Linked DNA regions of Roseiflexus sp. RS-1. The protein of the gene in region 1 interacts with the protein of each later gene in a pairwise test. Links are inferred from orthologs where the notes say so. Each region holds a gene or a part of one and is shown in the gene's direction. Other genes may lie near its edges. The genes, in order: recA and dprA.

Region 1 (9,513 bases):
GATCTGGCGAAGAGGCCGCTTACCGCGTGGTGATCCTGGTGCCGGAGACGGGACTCGAACCCGTACGGGGTTGCCCCCATCGGTTTTTAAGACCGAAGCGTCTGCCATTCCGCCACTCCGGCTTTGCATGATCTATCTTAACATAGTCTGGCAGTCTGGCAAGAGGCTTCGTCGTTCCGGCAACAGGCCAATCGCAATTTCAACAGCCAAAACCCCGATCAGGCGGATTTCATTCCGGTGCATGTTCAAAACCGGTGCACTATTCTGGACTTCTTACCATAGGTGTGAGATATGCCCCCTTATTCCGTATCGTTCGTATCTGCACTTCGTGCAGCCAGCAGGATGCTTCCCTGTATGATCTTTTCCATCCCTTCAGGAGGCGTCTTGTCGAAAAGAAGGAGGTCAATGCCGATCTCGAGATGCTGTGAAAAAAAGAAGAAGTATGGCTTCATTTCATCAATCGGATTTCCCGCCCGTTCGTGGACTCGAAGCAGTATGTCAACGTCGCTCGTCCCCGTGTGGACTCCCGTAGCCAGAGAACCGATCAGGCGCACTTCGCACAGTTGGGGAAAGGTCGCCAGTGCTGTAGCAGCAACCTCTTTCAGGCGTCGGATGATCTCATCCCGATCCAGGGAGATGGCCTTCACAGAACCGAATGATTCGATCTGCCGCATACAATCCCTCCTGCGCCTGCGCCTCGGTGAAATAATCGGCTGGCTTTCCTGAGGTAAAACCATTCGGATATCGAGGCGGGATGTAGTAACAGAGCGTCTGACCATTTTTCATCCACAACGACATCTTCATATCATTGTATGCGATCTCTTCGATGCGCGCCATAATCCTGCATAACGTCAACATTCCAATGCTCCAACTCCAATGTTCCACGTTCCAACGTTCAACACTAACGCTCAACGTTCCACGTTCCAACGCTCAACGCTCAACGCTCAACGCTCAACGCTCAACGTTCCACGTTCAACGCTCAACCTTCAACCTTCAACCTTCAACCTTCACTACTCAACGCAAACATCAACTCCCCCTCACACACCAACTGCCCGTTCACGGTCGCAACCCCTGTGCCTTTGCCAATGCCGCGCCGCATTTTGTCGAACCGCACCTCCAGTCGCAGCGTATCGCCAGGATAGACCGGCTTGCGGAAACGCACTCCGTCGATCCCGGCGAAGAACGCCATCTTGCCCCGATTTTCCGGCAGACTCAGCGCCGCCACAGCGCCGGTCTGCGCCAGCGCCTCGACGATCAACACCCCCGGCATGATCGGACGGTTGGGGAAGTGTCCCTGAAAATATGGTTCGCCGATCGTCACCAACTTCTCGCCAACCGCGCGCTGCCCCGGCTCGAGTTCAAGAATGCGGTCGATCAGCAGAAACGGATAACGGTGGGGGATGATCGCCATGATCTCCTGGATGGTCAGCATATGCAACACCCTTCCAAACCTGTGCGTCGGTATTGTGACGCCGCAGTATACCAGAAAGAAGCCAGAGCGTTCGCAAACCGAACCTCTGGTACAATGATCCCGCTCTGGACGGCAAAGGAAACAGGTTCGCAACGTGCATCTCGCCATCAACGCCATGTTCTGGTCGCAACCGACCGTCGGCAGCGGGCAGTATCTGCGCATGCTCGTCCATGCCATGCTATCCGTCGCGCCCGATGTGCGGGTGACTCTGCTCCTGCCTGCCGGTCGCCCGGTCGCTGAACCGCTGCCACCGAATGTCCAGGCGGCGCCTGTGCCCACGCCGTTCGATGGGCGCAACGCGAACCTGGCGAAGGTCTGGTTCGAGCAGATCGCCGTTCCACGCGCAGCGCTGCGCCTGAATGCCGACCTGCTGCATGTACCGTACTTTGCGCCGCCGCTGCGCCCGCCGCTGCCGACCGTCGTGACGATCCTGGACATTATTCCGCTCTTGCTGCCGGAGTATCGGGGACGGGCAGCGGTGCGTCTCTATATGCGCCTGGTCGCGCGCGCCGCGCGGCATGCGACGCAGATTATCACGATTTCGCACCATAGCGCCAGCGATATTATCCGTCACCTCGGCTGTCAGGCAGCGCGCGTGGCGGTCGTCCACCTGGCGGCCGGCGCACAGTTCCGCCCGCGCGACCGTACCTTGAGCGAAACGGAAGTTGCCGCCCGCTACAGCGTCACGCCCCCGTTCGTGTACTATGTCGGCGGGCTGGACGCGCGGAAGAACCTGGCGACGCTGGTGTGGGCATTTGCGCGTATGCGATACGCTGGCGGACCTCCCGCCACGCTGGTGATTGCCGGACGTGCGGCTGGCAACGATCCACGGATGTTTCCCGACCTGGATGCTATCATCATGTTCGCCAGAGCCGGCGCTTTTGTGAAGCGCATTGATGTCCCCTACGAAGATGCGCCGCTGCTCTATGGCGCAGCAACGGTATTCGCCTTTCCGTCGCGCTACGAAGGGTTTGGCTTACCGCCGCTCGAAGCCATGGCGTGCGGTACGCCGGTGATCGTCGCCGATGCCGCCAGCCTGCCCGAGGTTGTCGGCGATGCGGCGCTGCGTGTTCCAGCGGAGGACGTGACAGGATGGAGCGCTGCACTCTGGCGCATGCTGGCGGACGACGCCCTGCGCGCCGATCTGTCCCGACGCGGACTGGAGCGCGCGGCGCAGTTCAGCCCGGATCGTATGGCGCGCGAGACGCTGGCAATCTACGCAGCGACACGCAACAGTTCCGGTTGACGCGATGCGCATTCTGATGCTCTCCAAAGCGCTGGTCAACGGCGCGTACCAGAAGAAGTGCGAAGAACTGGCTGCCCTGCCCGATGTCGAGTTGATCGTCGCCGTGCCGCCCGCCTGGCGTGAACCGCGCGTCGGCGTTATCCGGCTCGAACGACGGTTTACCGCCGGCTATCAACTGGTCACGCTGCCGATGATGTTCAACGGCCGCCACCACCTGCATTTCTACCCGACCTTCGAGCGCCTGGTGCGCCGGACGCGCCCCGATATTGTGCACGTCGATGAGGAGTCGTTCAATCTGGCGACGTTTCTGGCGCTGCGGGCGGGAGTACGGCACGGGGCGCGCTGCTGCTTCTACAACTACGCCAACATCGACCGATTCTATCCGCCGCCCTTCAACCTGTTCGAGCGCTATGCCTTTCGCCACGCAGCGCATGCCTTTGCATGCAGCACCGAAGCCGCCGCAATCATCCGGCGCCACGGCTACACCGGACCGCTCACCATTTTGCCGCAGTTCGGCGTCGATCCCGACCTGTACGCGCCTGCGCGGCGCGACCGCCGTAACGCCACGCTGGTCGTCGGCTACATCGGGCGTCTCGTGCCGGAAAAAGGGGTGATCGACCTGGTGGAAGCCGTCGCGCGGGCGCCGTCGGTGCGCTTGCGGTTGATCGGCGATGGCGCACTGCGCCCGGCAATCGAGGCGCGGATCGCCGCACTGGGCATCGGCGAGCGTGTCGAACTGCACCCTGCCGTCCCATCGACCCGCGTTCCCGACGAATTGCAGCGACTCGACGCGCTGGTGTTGCCATCGCGCACCACGCGCACCTGGAAAGAACAGTTCGGGCGTATCCTGGTCGAAGCGATGAGTTGCGCCGTTCCGGTGGTCGGCTCTTCATCGGCAGCCATTCCCGATGTCATCGGTGATGCGGGAATCATCTACCCGGAAGGGGAAATTGACGCACTGGCGGATGTGCTGCGGCGTCTGGCGGATGATCCGGCGCTGCGCGACGACCTTGGGCGACGCGGACGGGAGCGCGTGCTGGCGCAGTTCACCCAGGCGGCAATCGCCCGACAGTACCATCACGCATACCGTTCGATGCTGAATTGAGATCCACAACCGGGCAATGGTGCGTTATACTGGAAAGAGGAGAAAGACGCCAGCCGCAAACGCTGCGGGCGAATTCGCCTGGGAAGAGCGTCATGGTTTGTGAACAATTATTTCGCTCTAGCCCGCGCAGGCGGGCTTCGCCCCACGCCCTCCGCACGCGGGGGGTTGAGCCGAGGGCGTATGGTCTTTGAAGAAATAATCCGTCATAGCCCGCGCAGGCGGGCTTCGCCCTGGATAGCCGAGGGCTTCAGCCCGACGGCAAGAGACAAATACTGATTTATATTATCAATATGCCGATGAAGCACACCATCCGCGAAGCCGTCACCAGCGCACACAACCCGCCAAAGGTCGGGCGTATTTTGCTCAACCCTTTTCGACGTGCGAAGCGTCGTGCTGGCGCTCCAACAACATTTCGCGAAAAACTCTACTGGACGCTTGGCAACCTGCTTATGCTGATCGGCGCCATCCTGCTGGCGTATGTTGGCGGCATCTACGCCCAGGCGGATTACAACCGCTACGCAGCGCGCGGCGACACCGACGCCCCGCCGCCTGCACCGGTCGCCGCACCGCGCGCCCCCGACGCCGAGCCGACGCCATTTGTCGCGCCGCTGCCGTTCGTCGCGCCGCGCCTCAACACCGCCGAAGGGCAACTCATCAGCGACGTGCCGGACATCGTCAGGTCTATCGTTCCATCCCAGATTTCGCGCATCATCATTCCGAGCATCGACGTCGACTCAAAAGTCGTCGAAGTCGGCTGGGAAGTCGCAGAACAGAACGGGCGACAGGTCGCCGTCTGGCAGGTCGCCGAGTATGCTGTCGGGCACCATCGCGGCTCCGCCAACCCCGGCGAAGGGAGCAACATCGTGCTTGCCGGTCATGTTGGCGGCTACGGCAAAGTCTTCAAAGATCTGATCAACGTCAAAGAGGGTGACCAGATCATCCTGTTCGCTGGCGGTCAACAGTATCTCTACGTCGTGCGTGAACAGGTAATGGTGCACGAGGAAGGCGTATCACCCGAACAGCAGGCGATGAACGCCCTCTACATCGCGCCGACCAGCGAAGAGATGGTCACGCTGATCACCTGCTGGCCCGACCGCGGACCGGAAAAATTCAAGTATCGCATCATCGTGCGCGCAACCCCGTATGGCGCAGGAAACGATGAGTCGCTCACCAATACCGAAGGCTGGAATGTGCGCTGATATGCGGCGACGCCGCCGATACGCGCACAGAATCGCCTGCGCCATGAGACGCTGGTACCCGATCAGGCGAACCAAATAGCCCACTTGTGCGAAAAGAACCTTCGTGCTATAATGCACGCATCGTCTGTGGCGCCGCTTTGACAGCGCAGGCGCGATCAGGTAGAGTCATAAGGAGAAGCACGAGTGAGCACATCAAATGGAGGAGCGCAGATCATGGCCCTCTCCCCGGAAAAGGAAAAGGCTCTGGCAGCAGCCATGAGCCAGATCGACCGCAAATACGGCAAGGGCTCGATCATGCGGATGGGGGAAGTCAGTTCCAAACTGGCGATCGAAGTCATCCCCACCGGGTCGATTGCGCTCGACATTGCGCTGGGCGTCGGCGGCGTGCCACGGGGTCGGGTTGTCGAAATCTACGGTCCGGAGTCCAGCGGTAAAACGACCCTGGCGCAGCATATCATCGCTGAGGCGCAGAAGATGGGCGGCATCGCCGCCTTCATCGACGCCGAGCATGCGTTCGATCCGGTCTATGCAGCACGATGCGGCGTTGATGTCAACAATCTGCTGGTCTCGCAACCCGATTACGGTGAGCAGGCGCTTGAGATCTGCGAAGCGCTGGTGCGCTCGAATGCGGTCGATGTCGTAGTGGTCGACTCGGTTGCTGCGCTGGTGCCGCGCGCTGAGATCGAAGGCGACATGGGCGACTCGCTCCCCGGTCTGCAGGCGCGGTTAATGAGCCAGGCGCTGCGCAAACTTTCCGGCGCCATCAGCAAATCACGCGCGGTTGTCATTTTTCTCAACCAGCTCCGCCTGAAGATCGGCGTGATGTTCGGCTCGCCGGAGACTACCACCGGCGGTCAGGCGCTGAAGTTCTACGCATCGGTGCGGATGGACATCCGCCGCATTGAGACGCTCAAGAACGGTCAGGAGACGATCGGCAGTCGCACGCGGGTGAAGGTGGTCAAGAACAAGGTCGCGCCGCCCTTCCGCCAGGCGGAGTTCGATATTATGCACAACGAGGGCATCTCGCGCGCTGGCAATATCCTTGATGTCGGCGTCGAACTCGACATCATTCGCAAGAGCGGCGCCTGGTTCTATCTCGGCGACGATCGCCTGGGTCAGGGGCGCGAAAATGCCAAGCAGTTCCTGAACGAAAACCCGGCGCTGGCAGATGAAATTGAGCGCCTGATCCGCGCTCACGCAATGGCGGCGCCGATCTCGATTGTATCGCCCAAAGAAGACGATGCCGTAGAAGACGCAGGACTGTTCGAGGAATAGCCTTCCATGCCGGAAGGAATCATCACCGCGCTGCGCGCCCAGGAACATGATGCGCAGCGCGTCAATCTGTATATTGACCACGCCTTCGCTCTTGGCGTCAGCCTGACGACGATTGCGCGCGAGCGATTGTATGTCGGTATGCACCTCGATGCTGCGGCATATGCCCGTATTGAGGCAGCGGAGTGCATCGAGCGCGCTGTGCAGACCGCCCTGCGCGCGATTGAGTCCCGCCCTCGCTCGATTGCCGAAGTGCGTGACCGCCTGCAACGCAAAGGCTTTGCCCCTGAGACGGTCAACGCAGCGATTGAACGGTTGCAGGCGAGCGGGTTGCTCGATGATGCGGCATTTGCGCGGTTCTGGATTGAAAATCGGCAAACATGCCGTCCACGCGGGCGTCACGCCCTCGCCGATGAGTTGCGACGCAAGGGTGTGGACGCTGAACTGGTTGCCGTTGCCCTCGATGCATCCCTGACCGACGACGAGACCGGGCGCGCTGAAATGCTTGCGCGCGCTGCCATGCGGCGCTATGCAACCGTCGCCGATTATCAGACGTTCGTCCGTCGGCTCGGCGGCTATCTGCAACGCCGCGGCTTCAGCGCCGAAACGGTCCTTCCAATCGTCGAACGCCTCTGGTGCGAACGCGGCAGTCTGAACGATGCAGACACAGGCGTGGACGTTGAACAAGACGAAGGGTGATCGACTATCATGGCAGATATTCAATATCTGGGGCATGCATGCTTCCGCCTGCGCGGGCGCGACGGCATCGTCATTACCGATCCGTATGACCGTTCTATCGGGCTTGACCTCGGTCGACCGACGGCGCATATCGTGACGGTCAGCCACCACCATCCCGACCACAACAACGTTGCCGCTGTGCGACCGGCGCGCGACCGGGTGATGGTGATCGATGGTCCTGGCGAGTATGAGGTCGGCGGAGTGCTGATCACCGGTGTGCGCACGTTCCACGACAAGAATAGAGGCGCCGAACTGGGGCGGAACACCGTCTACGTCATCCATCTCGATGATATCGTTTTCTGCCACCTCGGCGACCTGGCGCATGAACTGACGGCGCAACAACTCGAAGAAATCGGCAGTGTCGATGTGCTCTTCGTGCCGGTCGGCGGTGGTGAAACCATCGGTCCGGCAGAGGCGGCGTCGGTGATCAGTCAGATTGAACCGCATATTGTGATCCCGATGCACTACGCAGTGGAGGGATTGGTCGGCATGAACCTGGCGCCGCTCGACCGATTCCTTCATGAACTGGGCATTAAGGACTATACTCCTGAAGAACGGTTGTCACTCAACGCGAGCAATCTTCCCGAAGACGGCGAGCAAACACGCATCATCGTCATGCGATCTGTTTCTTGAGGCGACTGCTGAGATCGTGCTATCATGCGCGGAGTATGGTCAAAATATCCCGGTTTGCCGTCTATACGCGGGTAACGCGCAGACAGACACGTCGTTCTCAACGGCGCTCATGGCGCCCGTCAGGTCGGAGTCTCTTGAGGGGAAGGCGTCACTGCCTTCCCCTCAAACTATTTTGCATTGGTTTCGTTGTTCATCATATGGATGAAGATAGAATGAACGAGCAGGAGCAGGACCTTCAATGGCAAAGTACATTTTTGTGACCGGCGGAGTTGCGTCTTCAGTCGGCAAAGGCATTACAGTTGCGTCGATTGGACGCCTGCTCAAGGCGCGAGGGGTGCGTGTCTCGGTCCAGAAACTCGATCCCTATATCAACGTCGATCCCGGTACCATGTCGCCCTACCAGCACGGCGAGGTCTTCGTCACCGAAGATGGCGCCGAGACCGATCTGGACCTGGGGCACTATGAGCGGTTCATCGACGTGAATCTGACCCGCCTCAGCAATGTCACGACTGGACAGATCTACTCGGCGGTCATTCAAAAAGAGCGCCGTGGCGATTACCTTGGCGGCACGATTCAGGTCATTCCACATATCACCAATGAGATCAAGTCACGGATCGCCGCCGTTGCCCGTCAAACCGGGGCGGATGTGGTGATCGTCGAGATCGGCGGAACTGTCGGCGATATCGAAGGGCTGCCGTTTCTGGAGGCCATTCGGCAGATGCGCAAGGATGTCGGGCGCGACAACGTGTTGTATATCCATGTGACCCTGCTGCCGCATATTGGCGCTACCGGCGAAGTGAAGACCAAACCCACCCAGCACTCTGTGATGGAACTGCGGCGCGTCGGTATTACGGCGGACGTCATCGTGTGCCGTTCCGATTATCCGATCACCGACGAGATCCGCGACAAGATCGCTCTCTTCGCCGATGTTGATGTTGAGGCAGTCGTGCCGCTGCACACGGTCGATTCGATCTACGAAGTGCCGCTGGTGCTGGAAGAAGCCGGTCTTGGCGCCTATCTGACGCAGCGCCTGGGATTGAGCGCGTCCCGACCCGATCTCGACGACTGGCGCGATCTCGTGGCGCGCATCAAGGCGCCCAAGCGCAAACTTGCGATCGCGTTGGTCGGGAAATATGTCGAGCTCCATGATGCCTACATCAGCGTCGTCGAGGCGCTACGACATGCCGGGTTACATCAGGGGGTCGATGTCGATATCCGCTGGATTTCATCCGAACAGATCGAAGAGGAGGGGTGCGAGCCGCTGCTTCACGATGTTTATGGCATTGTTGTGCCCGGCGGCTTTGGCGACCGCGGCATCGAAGGCAAGATTGCCGCTGCGGAATATGCACGCGTCAATAATGTGCCATACCTGGGGCTGTGTCTGGGGATGCAGGTGGCCACGATCTCGTTCGCACGGCATATTATGGGACCAGAAAGCCGCGCCAACAGCACCGAGTTCGATCTCCATACACCGCATCCGGTGATCGACTTTATGCCCGATCAACTCGACATTACCGACAAGGGCGGCACAATGCGCCTTGGCGGGTATCCGTGTAAACTGACTCCGGGGACGCGCGCCTATGCCGCCTACGGCGTCGATGTCGTCGTCGAGCGTCACCGCCATCGCTTCGAGTTCAACAACAAATACCGTCGTCTCTTCGAGTCAGCCGGAATGATCGTCAGTGGACAGTCACCCGACGGTCGGTTGGTCGAAATCATCGAACTGCGCAACCATCCATGGTATGTCGGTACACAGTTCCATCCAGAGTTTCAGTCGCGTCCTGATCGCCCGCATCCGCTATTCCGCGACTTCGTCGCAGCTGCGGCGAAGACCTTCCGCGAGGGGGAT
Region 2 (9,608 bases), 1.8 Mb from region 1 along the record:
TGATATGGATCCTCGCGGGCTGGCGCTCCTCTTCGGCGCAATCGTATGCGAACTTATTGGAACGAGCGCCCTTAAAGCAACCGACGGCTTCACACGTCTGCTGCCAACCCTCCTGGTCATTGCCGGGTACGGAGCATCATTCTACCTCATGTCGCTCAGTCTGCGCACCATTCCGCTCGGCATCGCCTATGCCATCTGGTCGGGTCTGGGCACGGCGGCTATCGCGGTCATCGGGGTGATCGTGTGGCGCGAGCAGTTGAATACGGCGGGAGTCATCGGCATTGTGCTGATCATTATCGGTGTGATACTGCTGAATATGTTCGGCGGTGAACAGTAAACCGCGCAGGGGTGTCGCCCTCAATCGTGTTCCTCACCGCTCCCCTGCTGCCTCAGGCGCGGCGTTTCATTGACCACGCGCATAATGATCGCGTCGCTGTTGTAGACATCGAGTGCTGTCAGACTGCCCGGATCGACGCGCCAGCGCCAGTGATCGGTCGGCGACAGACCGGTGACGTGGCACAGGATGAGCTGGATAGGGGTTGCATGGGTCACCACGAGGATGCGACCGCCGCGATGGTCGCGCAGCAGGGCATGCCATGCCTCCAGGATGCGGTCACTGACTTCAGCCAGGCTTTCACCACCCTGCGCCCGTCCATGCAGCGGGTCGGCGAAGCGCGCAACCGCCTCGTCGGGGAAGCGCGCACGCACCTCAGCGTAGGTCAACCCTTCCCAGCGACCATGGTTCGTTTCGCTCCAGCGCGCGTCTTCGATGACCGTCGTCGTCCGACCCCGCAGCACAACCGTTGCCGTGGCGCGCGTGCGCCCGGTCGGGCTGACGAACGCAACGGTGAAGGGAATGCGCCGGAGACGGCGCGCCAGCGCTTCCGCCTGTTGCATGCCAAACGATGTGAGCGGGCTATCGGCGATCCCCTGGTAGCGGCGTTGTTTGTTGAGCGTGGTCTGCCCGTGGCGAACGAGCCAGACGCTGGTGCGCATGTTCTGAATACCCCAAACATTCAGGTCATCTTCTCTGGCAAGGTACAGCGGGATTGTACCACGGGCGTCCCGTTCGCTGTGAAGCTGGAGGTCATCCCTAAGTTTATAATGAACTGAGCGCACGGTGCCAGATTACCTGCCTTATAGCGGAGTATGACAGAGTTGTCTGCAATACAAGCCCATTAATCAAGCTGGCTGGAGTCGGGTTACTTGATCTTTTGCCACAGCTCTACGGCGCTATCTGGATCCCTGAGGCTGTGCGAGATGAGTATCTGGTTCGCGCAGACGTGCTGCGTTGCTGAGGGTTTCTGTGATGCTATAATACGACATGTGCAAACGGTCACAAAGCCGACAACGACCGGTTCCAGCACCGGCGCCATATCTGCCCTTCCGCCGCTGCCGCCCGATCTTCGCCCTTTTCCCGTACCCAGGCGGCGGCGGTTTCTTCGTGTGTCCTGGTTCTTTTTCCGCGTTATCGTTCATGTCTTCATTTTCGACATTCTGTTCAACCGCTACCGGCTGACGCGCTGGTACGCGCAGCGCACCGGAATCAGGCGCTACCAGCGCATCGCACGCGATTTCCGCCGCCTGGCAGTGCGAATGGGAGGCGTGCTGATCAAACTCGGTCAGTTCCTCAGCGCGCGCGCCGATGTCCTCCCTGCAGTCATCACCGATGAACTGGCCGGCCTGCAGGATGAGGTGCCGCCAGCGCCGCTTCCGTATGTGCTGCAAACCCTCATCACCGAACTCCGTAGACCGCTGGCGGACATCTTTGCCCGTTTCGATCCAACCCCTGTAGCGGCAGCATCGCTCGGTCAGGTCTACTACGGTGAACTCTGCGATGGGCGATCGGTTGCCGTCAAGATTCAGCGCCCACGCATCGATGAGATTGTCGAGATCGACCTGAGCGCCGTACTGTGGGCGGTGCGCATCGTCAAGAACTACCCGTTGATCCGGCGGCGGGCAGACCTGGAACTGTTATTCGAAGAATTCGCGCGTGTGCTGCGCGAGGAACTCGACTATGAGCGCGAGGCGCAGCACGCGCTGCGGTTTCGGATCAATTTCGCCGATACGCCAGGGGTTTACTTTCCCAAACCGTACCCCGAACTCTCAACCCGGCGCGTGCTGATCATGGAACGGATCAGCGGCATCAAAATTAGCGATTACGCTGCGCTCGAGCGCGCCGGCGTGGATCGCACCGAAGTCGCAACCCGGCTCAATCGCGCTTACCTGAAACAATTCTTCCTCGATGGCTTCTTCCATGCCGATCCCCACCCCGGTAATATCTTCGTGCGCGTCGAAGGTCCGCCGCCGCCTCAGACCAATGGCGTCAAACCGGGCGCACCCTTCACCCTCATCCTGCTCGACTGCGGCATGGTCGGTTATCTGCCGCCGACGACCATGGAAATCATGCGGAGCGGTGTGATTGGACTGGCGACCAACGATCCAGAGCGGATCGTCGACGCTCTCGACCGTCTGGGAATGATCCTGCCGGGCGCCGACCGACGCCCGATCGTGCAGGCGTTGCAGATTGTGCTGCGTCATACCTATGCGCGCACGCAGCGAGAACTGACAAACATCGACGTTGAAAAATTGTTCGATGAAACCGAGCATCTCGTGCGTGATCTGCCTTTTCAGATACCACAAGACCTGATCTACCTGGGACGGGCGATCAGTCTGGTGAGCGGGATCGTGACCGGGCTACATCCCGATATTAACCTGTTCGAGGAGACGCAACCATTCGCACAGGCAATGCTTGATCGTGAACGAAAAAATGGCGATTGGCTGGAGGAGATCCGGCGCGAAGTGACAGCGCTCAGCCAGGTTGCAGCGACACTGCCGCGTCAGATGGATGCGTACTACAAGGCGGCCAACCGCGGTGAACTGCAAATGCGTGTCGATCTGTCGCGTCTCGAACGCGGTATGAAGCGCGTCGAGCGGGCGACCAATCGACTCTCCGGCGGCATCATCGCAGCGGCGCTGTTCATCGGCGGCGTCTTGCTGCGGATCAACGGCTTTGCCGACGAGGCGTTCTGGTCGTGGGTTGCGGCTGCTGGCGCTACGTTGTGGACGATCTGGCCCCGCAGCGAGCGGTGAGCACGGTCTGTATCCGCGTCCTGACGACTGCGCGTGTGCAGAGCGGGTGTCTCGCGGAGGATCATCCATGGCTTTGGAAAGCGCACAATCTCGCCTGGCATCGTACACTGCTGCGCTCGCCGAACGCCTGGATCGGCTTCGCGCACTCCCTGACGGCGTTCTTTGCGATCGCTCGTTGCCGCAGGTGCGTCTGTGGGTCATTAAGGAAGGGACCTTTATCAGCCTCTTCTTTCTGAACCCGGCGAGCGGCGCGCTCGATGGACCGATGTCGCGGATCGACATTGAGCGTCCGCTCCACCTCCTTGCGCCGTACAATCGCGCACTTCTGCTCACCCTCCTCTGGCGTCCATCACCGCGCCGTGTGTGCATGCTGGGTTTCGGCGGAGGGCGCATCTCACTGGCGCTCCACGCGCATCTCCCCAACGTCATTATCGATAATGTCGATATCGATCCGGCGTTTGAGATGGTTGCCGCCACGTACTTCGGAGTGACCTTCGATGAGCGGCAGCGTCTCCACATCGCCGATGCACAGGAGTACCTCCGGCAATCGCCGCACCGCTACGACATCATCTTCATGGATGCATTCAGCGATGCGCGCGACCATCTGGATCACCTGGCAACGGCTGAGTTCTATGCCCTCTGTCAGAAGCGCCTGCTGCCCGGCGGCGTTATCGGTATCAATCTGCTCCGCAGCGACCCACGCTTTGCTGCGAAAGCGCACGTGTTCCGCACGTCCTTCCGCACAACACTGGCAGCGCCGCTGCGCCATTCGCTGGTGCTGTTCGGCGCCGGTCGTATGCCAGCGCCGGTAACAACCCTCAGGGAGCGCGCGCACGACCTGGCGTTACGGTATGGCTTCGACGCCGATCTGACCGACATTGCCGCAACCCTGCGCCCTCTGCGCGATAGTATAATCTAACGGGACACGGTATACCGTTCTGCGCCAGGTTCACGAGATCGCCGCGGAGTGTTGGGTAGCCGTGTCCTTCAACGCGACCAAGCCGAACAGTTATCTGGGCCCTCAAACCCGCATATGCTAGCAAGGCTGGCGCCGTTTTCCTCAGGAGGTTCTGTGTATGGCTTCCCGTGAGTCGCTCTTTATCGGCATTGATGTCTCCAAACAGACGCTGGATGTGGCGTTTGGCGCCGACCCGCACGCGCCACGCGAGACGATACCGTCTACCGACGAAGGTGTCCAGCTCCTGGTCACGCGACTCCAGCGCCTGCAGCCGACCCTGATTGTGCTGGAGGCGACCGGCGGGCTGGAGCGCATGGTGTTCGCCCAACTGCTCCAGGCTGGCTTGCCGACGGCGCGGGTGCAGCCACGCCGCGTGCGCGCCCTGGCGCACGCGGAAGGACGCCAGGCGAAGACCGACCGCCTGGATGCCCGGTTGCTCGCCCGCTTTGCCGAACGGGTGCGCCCGCCGCACCACCAAGCGACGGACGAGCAGCGCGCATCCTTGCGCGACCTGCTGGTCCGGCGGGAGCAGGTGATTCAGATGCGGACGGCTGAGATCAATCGGTTGACGGCTGCCGCGCCGAACCTCCGCCCGGGCATCCAGCAGCATATTGATTGGCTGGATCAGGAGATCCGTGCGCTTGAGCAGGAACGCGACAACGAGGCGGAGCGCACCGACGAGGTGCGCCGGAAACGGGAGCTGCGCGAAAGCGTGCCCGGCATCGGCGCGATCACCGCACTGAACCTGCTGCTCCGCCTGCCCGAACTGGGGACCATCAAGCGCACGGAAGCGGCGGCCTTTGTGGGCGTTGCGCCGTATGCCAATCAGAGCGGCGCACAGCACAAACCCCGGCATATCTCCGGCGGCAGGAGGGATGTGCGCAGCGTGTTGTACATGGCGACCCTGGCGGCCACGCGGCGCCGTCTGGTCAGGCGCGCCTTCGATCAGCGCCTGTGTCAAGCTGGCAAGCCGCGCAAGGTCGCCATCGTCGCTGCGATGCGCAAGCTGCTGACTATTCTCGGCGCAATATTGCGTCAGCAAAAGCCCTGGGATCCGGCTGTGCATACGAGCGCCCCTTGACAAGCAACACAGTTACTCTGTGGTAATGTCGAAGCGATATACTACACACGGTCGGCAGGCGAGCGCTGCCATCGGTTGCGTTTGCAGAAACATCGGGGGCGTCATGGACAACACGCGCTACTATCTCGGTTTCAACTACGTGAATGGCATTGGTCCGGTGCGACTGGATCGCCTGATCGAACAGTGCGGCTCGATCGAAGCAGCCTGGCATGCCTCTGCTACCGAACTGATGGCGATTGGGTTGGAATCCAAACTGATCGAGGCGCTGATCGAAACCCGGCGCACCCTCGACCTCGACCGGGAAATGGAACGTCTCCAGCGCGCCGGAGTTGCTCTCATTGATCGTGAGAGTCCCGCGTACCCCGCCGCGCTGCGCCATGTCCCGTCCCCGCCGCCGTTGCTCTACGTGCGTGGCGCTCTCTCCGACGTCGATTCCTGGAGCGTCGCCGTGGTGGGCACCCGCCAGCCGACGGCATACGGGCGCGAGGCGACCCGCCGCCTGACGACCGGACTGGTTGAAGCCGGCGTGACAATCATCAGCGGTCTGGCGTTGGGCATCGACAGCATCGCCCACACGACGGCGCTCGACGCTGGCGGTCGAACGCTGGCGGTACTGCCATGCGGCATCGATCTGGTCTACCCCGAACGGCACGACACCCTGGCGCGCCGTATTACCGACCACGGCGCACTGATCTCAGAGTTCCCGCCCGGCACACGACCGACACCCCAACTGTTCCCGGTGCGCAACCGCCTGATCAGCGGACTGGCGCGCGGCGTGCTGGTGGTGGAAGCCGGTGTCAAAAGCGGTGCGCTGATCACCGTCGATTATGCACTCGAACAGGGGCGCGATGTCTTCGCCGTGCCCGGACCGATCTTCAGCCCGCGATCTGAAGGAACCAATCGCCTCATCCGCAACGGCGCAGGGCTGGTGACGTGCGCCGGGGATATTCTCGAAGCGCTCGACATGAGCACGGCGGCGAGCCAGCAAGAGGTGCGTGCCGCTCTGCCCGACGATCCCGTCGAGGCGGCAGTGCTGGCGCTGGTCGGGTACGAGCCGCTCCATATTGATGATCTGCAACGACGCACATCCATGCCAGTCCACGAAGTGTCTGCAACACTGACGGTGCTCGAACTCAAGGGCTTTGTGCGTCAATGTGCACCAATGTGCTACGTTCTGGCGCATTAACCAGCAGACCTATCCAACCGGCGTACCAGGAGCTATGGGCAGCGGGGACTATCGGGCTATTTGCAGGAGAAGAAGCATACCGTAAAATTCAGGTAAAGAGGTGCAACACGTGCATTGTACCAGGACGTCTCAGGGAGCGCTTCCATGCATTGTTCTTTACCCTACGCTCTTCGTATTACCCTTCTGCTGCTTATCGCTGTGCTGGCGCTGACAACGCCGACGCTCTTCGCCCAGACGACGACCGATTTCCCCTCCAGCATTGGTGAACCGGCCACAACTGATGATACGCTGAGCTCCATCCACTCAGAGACGAGCAATGCGCCCATGGCGAGCCACACAGCGTATCTGCCGCTCGTGCTCAAACCAGGGACAACGGATAGCAGCAACTCGAGCGTTCTGCCGCCGCTGGCGCAGCAGGTGGTCGATCTCACCAATGCGTACCGTGTTGCAGCAGGATGCGCGCCGCTCGCAGTGTCGCCGCAACTCACTGCGGCAGCGGCAGCTCACAGCCAGGATATGGCGCAGAACAACTTCTTCAGCCACACCGGCTCAGACGGTTCCACACCCTGGGATCGAATCAGGCGAACCGGGTATTCCTACCGGAGTGCGGCTGAGAACATCGCCGCCGGTTACCGCACTGCCGGGGATGTGGTGCAGGGATGGTATAGCAGCCCCGGACATCGACAAAATATGCTGAACTGTGATCTGCGCGAAATTGGGGTCGCCTATGCCGATGGCGGATCGTATGGAAGATACTGGACGCAGGTATTCGCAACTCCACGCTAGCACGTCCACGATGGCGCAGGTGGACGTGTAGTTCAACCTCAAGGGTGGATTTCTTGGGAGAGATGAGTGATTTTCTGCATTCCCGTGCGCTTGTGCCCCTCATCCCCCTGCCCCCTTCTCCCACAAGGGGAGAAGGGGGATTCTGGACGTCCTGATGCCTGGAACGGAAGATAACACGCAGGGGCTTCCAAAAAACCCACCCCTGTGAGTCACCTCCTGAGAGCGCGGGCATCGTGCCCGCTTGCCGATGCCCCCTACTTCCTGAGAGCGCGGGCGTCGCGCCCGCATGCCGATGCCCCCTATCTGGGGTTCAAGGACGTCGCGCCCGCATAGCAAACCGGGTGCGGCAATGCCGCACCCGGCGCTTTTTATTCAGCCAGCTGCGCCATTTCAGCGCGAGGCGTCGCGCTTACTCCTCTTCTTCCTCGAGAGAACGTGGCGCAGGGCGATCATTGCCCGAAAACCCCCGCGAGCCGCGATCATTGCGTCGTTCTCCACGATACCCGCTCCGCTCGTCTCGCCGCTCCCGGTACCCGCCGCCCCGCTCATCCCGTCGGAAATCACGCGGTCCATTCGCCCCCCGCTCTTCCCGCCGCTCCCGGTACCCGCCGCCCCGCTCATTCCGTCGGAAATCACGCGGTCCATTCGCCCCCCGCTCTTCCCGCCGCTCCCGGTACCCGCCGCCTCGCTCGTCCCGCCGGAAGTCACGCGGTCCATTCGCCCCCCGCTCCTCCCGCCGCTCCCGGTACCCGCCGCTTCGCTCGTCCCGTCGGAAGTCACGCGGTCCATTCGCCCCCCGCTCTTCCCGCCGCTCCCGGTACCCGCCGCCTCGCTCATCCCGCCGGAAGTCACGCGGTCCATTCGCCCCCCGCTCTTCCCGCCGCTCCCGGTACCCGCCGCTTCGCTCGTCCCGCCGGAAGTCGCGTGGTCCATTCCCCCCTCGCTCCTCCCGCCGCTCCCGGTACCCGCCGCCCCGCTCATCCCGCCGGAAGTCGCGCGGTCCATTCCCCCCTCGCTCCTCCCGCCGCTCCCGGTACCCGCCGCCCCGCTCATCCCGCCGGAAGTCGCGCGGTCCATTCCCCCCTCGCTCCTCCCGCCGCTCCCGGTACCCGCCGCCCCGCTCATCCCGCCGGAAGTCGCGCGGTCCACTCGTCCCCCGCTCCTCCCGCCGCTCCCGGTATCCGCCGCCCCGCTCATCGCGCCGCTCCCGGTACCCGCCGCCCCGCTCGTCCCGCCGATCGCCACGTCCATCGCCTGAACCGCGCCTGTCGCGCTGCTCACGGCCATACCCATCCCGCCCGGAATGGCGAACATCGCGTGGCGGACGTTCATCATGGCGGATTCGCTCGTTATCCCGTGAACTGCGCCTCTCATCGACGACCGGCGGCGGCTGAACGCTTTCAACCGCCTCATCGAGATCAGGGAGAGTCGTGTCCGTCACCTGATCGCCCTTCTGCAACAATCGCGCCGACGGAGTAATGCGTCGCAACCGGCGCCCGCCAGAGACCTGCGTCTCACCCTGTTCACGCCGACGCGGCTGTTCCGCTTCGGCGACCGCCGCGTTTCGTTCGGCGTGTTCTCGCAACATATCAACCTCTTCATCAGTAAGAAAACGCCATGTACCGCTCGGAAGGTCGCCCAATGTCAGCGGACCTTCGCGTACACGGATCAACCGCCGCACCTCATACCCCAAAACGCGCGCCACTTCACGAATCTGGCGCTTGCGCCCCTCGTGCAGGATGACGCGCACCCAGGCGCCATCGGGCGTGCGTTCGATCAGCTCGACCCACGCAGGCGCAGTTTTCACCCCGTCAAGTTCGACACCGGTGCGCCAGGCACGCAGCGCAGCCGGTGAAGGCGCCTCGTTCAAGAGCACACGGTACTCTTTTTCGACCTGGTAACTCGGATGGGTCAATTTCTGGGTCAGTTCACCATCATCGGTCAACAGGAGCAACCCTTCCGAGTCATAATCCAGCCGACCTACCGGAAACAATCGTTGTTCCAGATTGACCAGATCGATGACAGTTGGACGACCCTGCGGATCGTCGGTTGTGGAGACCACGCCAGCAGGTTTGTGGAGCATCACATAGGTGCGGTGATGAATTTTCCCAATCGGTCTGCCATCGACCAGTATCTCATCGTGTTCCGGGTCAACGCGCGTACCAGGAATGCGAACCACCTTCCCGTTGACCATGACACGCCCTGCGGCGATATACTCTTCGCAATCACGCCGCGACGCAATGCCGGCGCTTGCCAGCACCTTCTGTAATCGTTCTGCACTCAATGTTGAACCTGTCTCCTCAATATGCGGGCTGTCACGACATTCCGGCGTTCGCCGGTTTCTCTGCGCCCTGCTCTTTCAATATGCGGGCTTTCGCTTTCCGTATTCCGGCACGATGGGGTGTCGGGAGGAAGCGCCGGAAGATCTCAAAAGGCTCACATTTCAAGCCATCACACTGTCTGCCTGTAAACGGACGCGCACGCTCTGTGGTGTTGCTGGTTTC

The links.
Region 2: the proteins of recA (region 1) and dprA interact in binary tests that used the Bacillus subtilis proteins (3 or more experiments, as listed by UniProt). The link is inferred for Roseiflexus sp. RS-1 from one-to-one orthologs.

Annotation. Positions count from the first base shown.
Region 1 is NC_009523.1:3,914,285-3,923,797, reverse strand. The notes cover bases 4,390-7,265. They hold recA (recombinase RecA), read left to right. Parts: upstream 4,390-5,234; coding sequence 5,235-6,296; downstream 6,297-7,265. Other genes in these bases: ROSERS_RS16030 (MBL fold metallo-hydrolase), read left to right, coding at 7,002-7,265; ROSERS_RS16035 (regulatory protein RecX), read left to right, coding at 6,303-6,992; ROSERS_RS16045 (sortase), read left to right, coding at 4,390-5,021. Outside these bases: ROSERS_RS16070 (nucleotidyltransferase family protein), read right to left, coding at 300-674; 3-hydroxyacyl-ACP dehydratase FabZ, read right to left, coding at 1,001-1,432; ROSERS_RS16055 (glycosyltransferase family 4 protein), read left to right, coding at 1,566-2,717; ROSERS_RS16050 (glycosyltransferase family 4 protein), read left to right, coding at 2,722-3,822; more of ROSERS_RS16045, read left to right, coding at 4,119-4,389; more of ROSERS_RS16030, read left to right, coding at 7,266-7,664; ROSERS_RS16025 (CTP synthase), read left to right, coding at 7,903-9,513. UniProt on the Bacillus subtilis protein: Multifunctional protein involved in homologous recombination, DNA repair and competence.
Region 2 is NC_009523.1:5,744,463-5,754,070, forward strand. The notes cover bases 4,306-7,276. They hold dprA (DNA-processing protein DprA), read left to right. Parts: upstream 4,306-5,235; coding sequence 5,236-6,318; downstream 6,319-7,276. Other genes in these bases: ROSERS_RS23575 (IS110-like element ISRfsp2 family transposase), read left to right, coding at 4,306-5,132; ROSERS_RS23585 (CAP domain-containing protein), read left to right, coding at 6,463-7,104. Also shown: ROSERS_RS23555 (DMT family transporter), read left to right, coding at 5-337; ROSERS_RS23560 (histidine phosphatase family protein), read right to left, coding at 358-996; ROSERS_RS23565 (ABC1 kinase family protein), read left to right, coding at 1,447-3,093; ROSERS_RS23570 (fused MFS/spermidine synthase), read left to right, coding at 3,161-4,012; more of ROSERS_RS23575, read left to right, coding at 4,170-4,305; ROSERS_RS25495 (pseudouridine synthase), read right to left, coding at 7,514-9,388. UniProt on the Bacillus subtilis protein: Protein that helps load RecA onto ssDNA during transformation. Binds cooperatively to circular ssDNA, is able to bridge different segments of DNA. Favors the loading of RecA onto SsbA- or SsbB-coated ssDNA and formation of RecA-DNA filaments.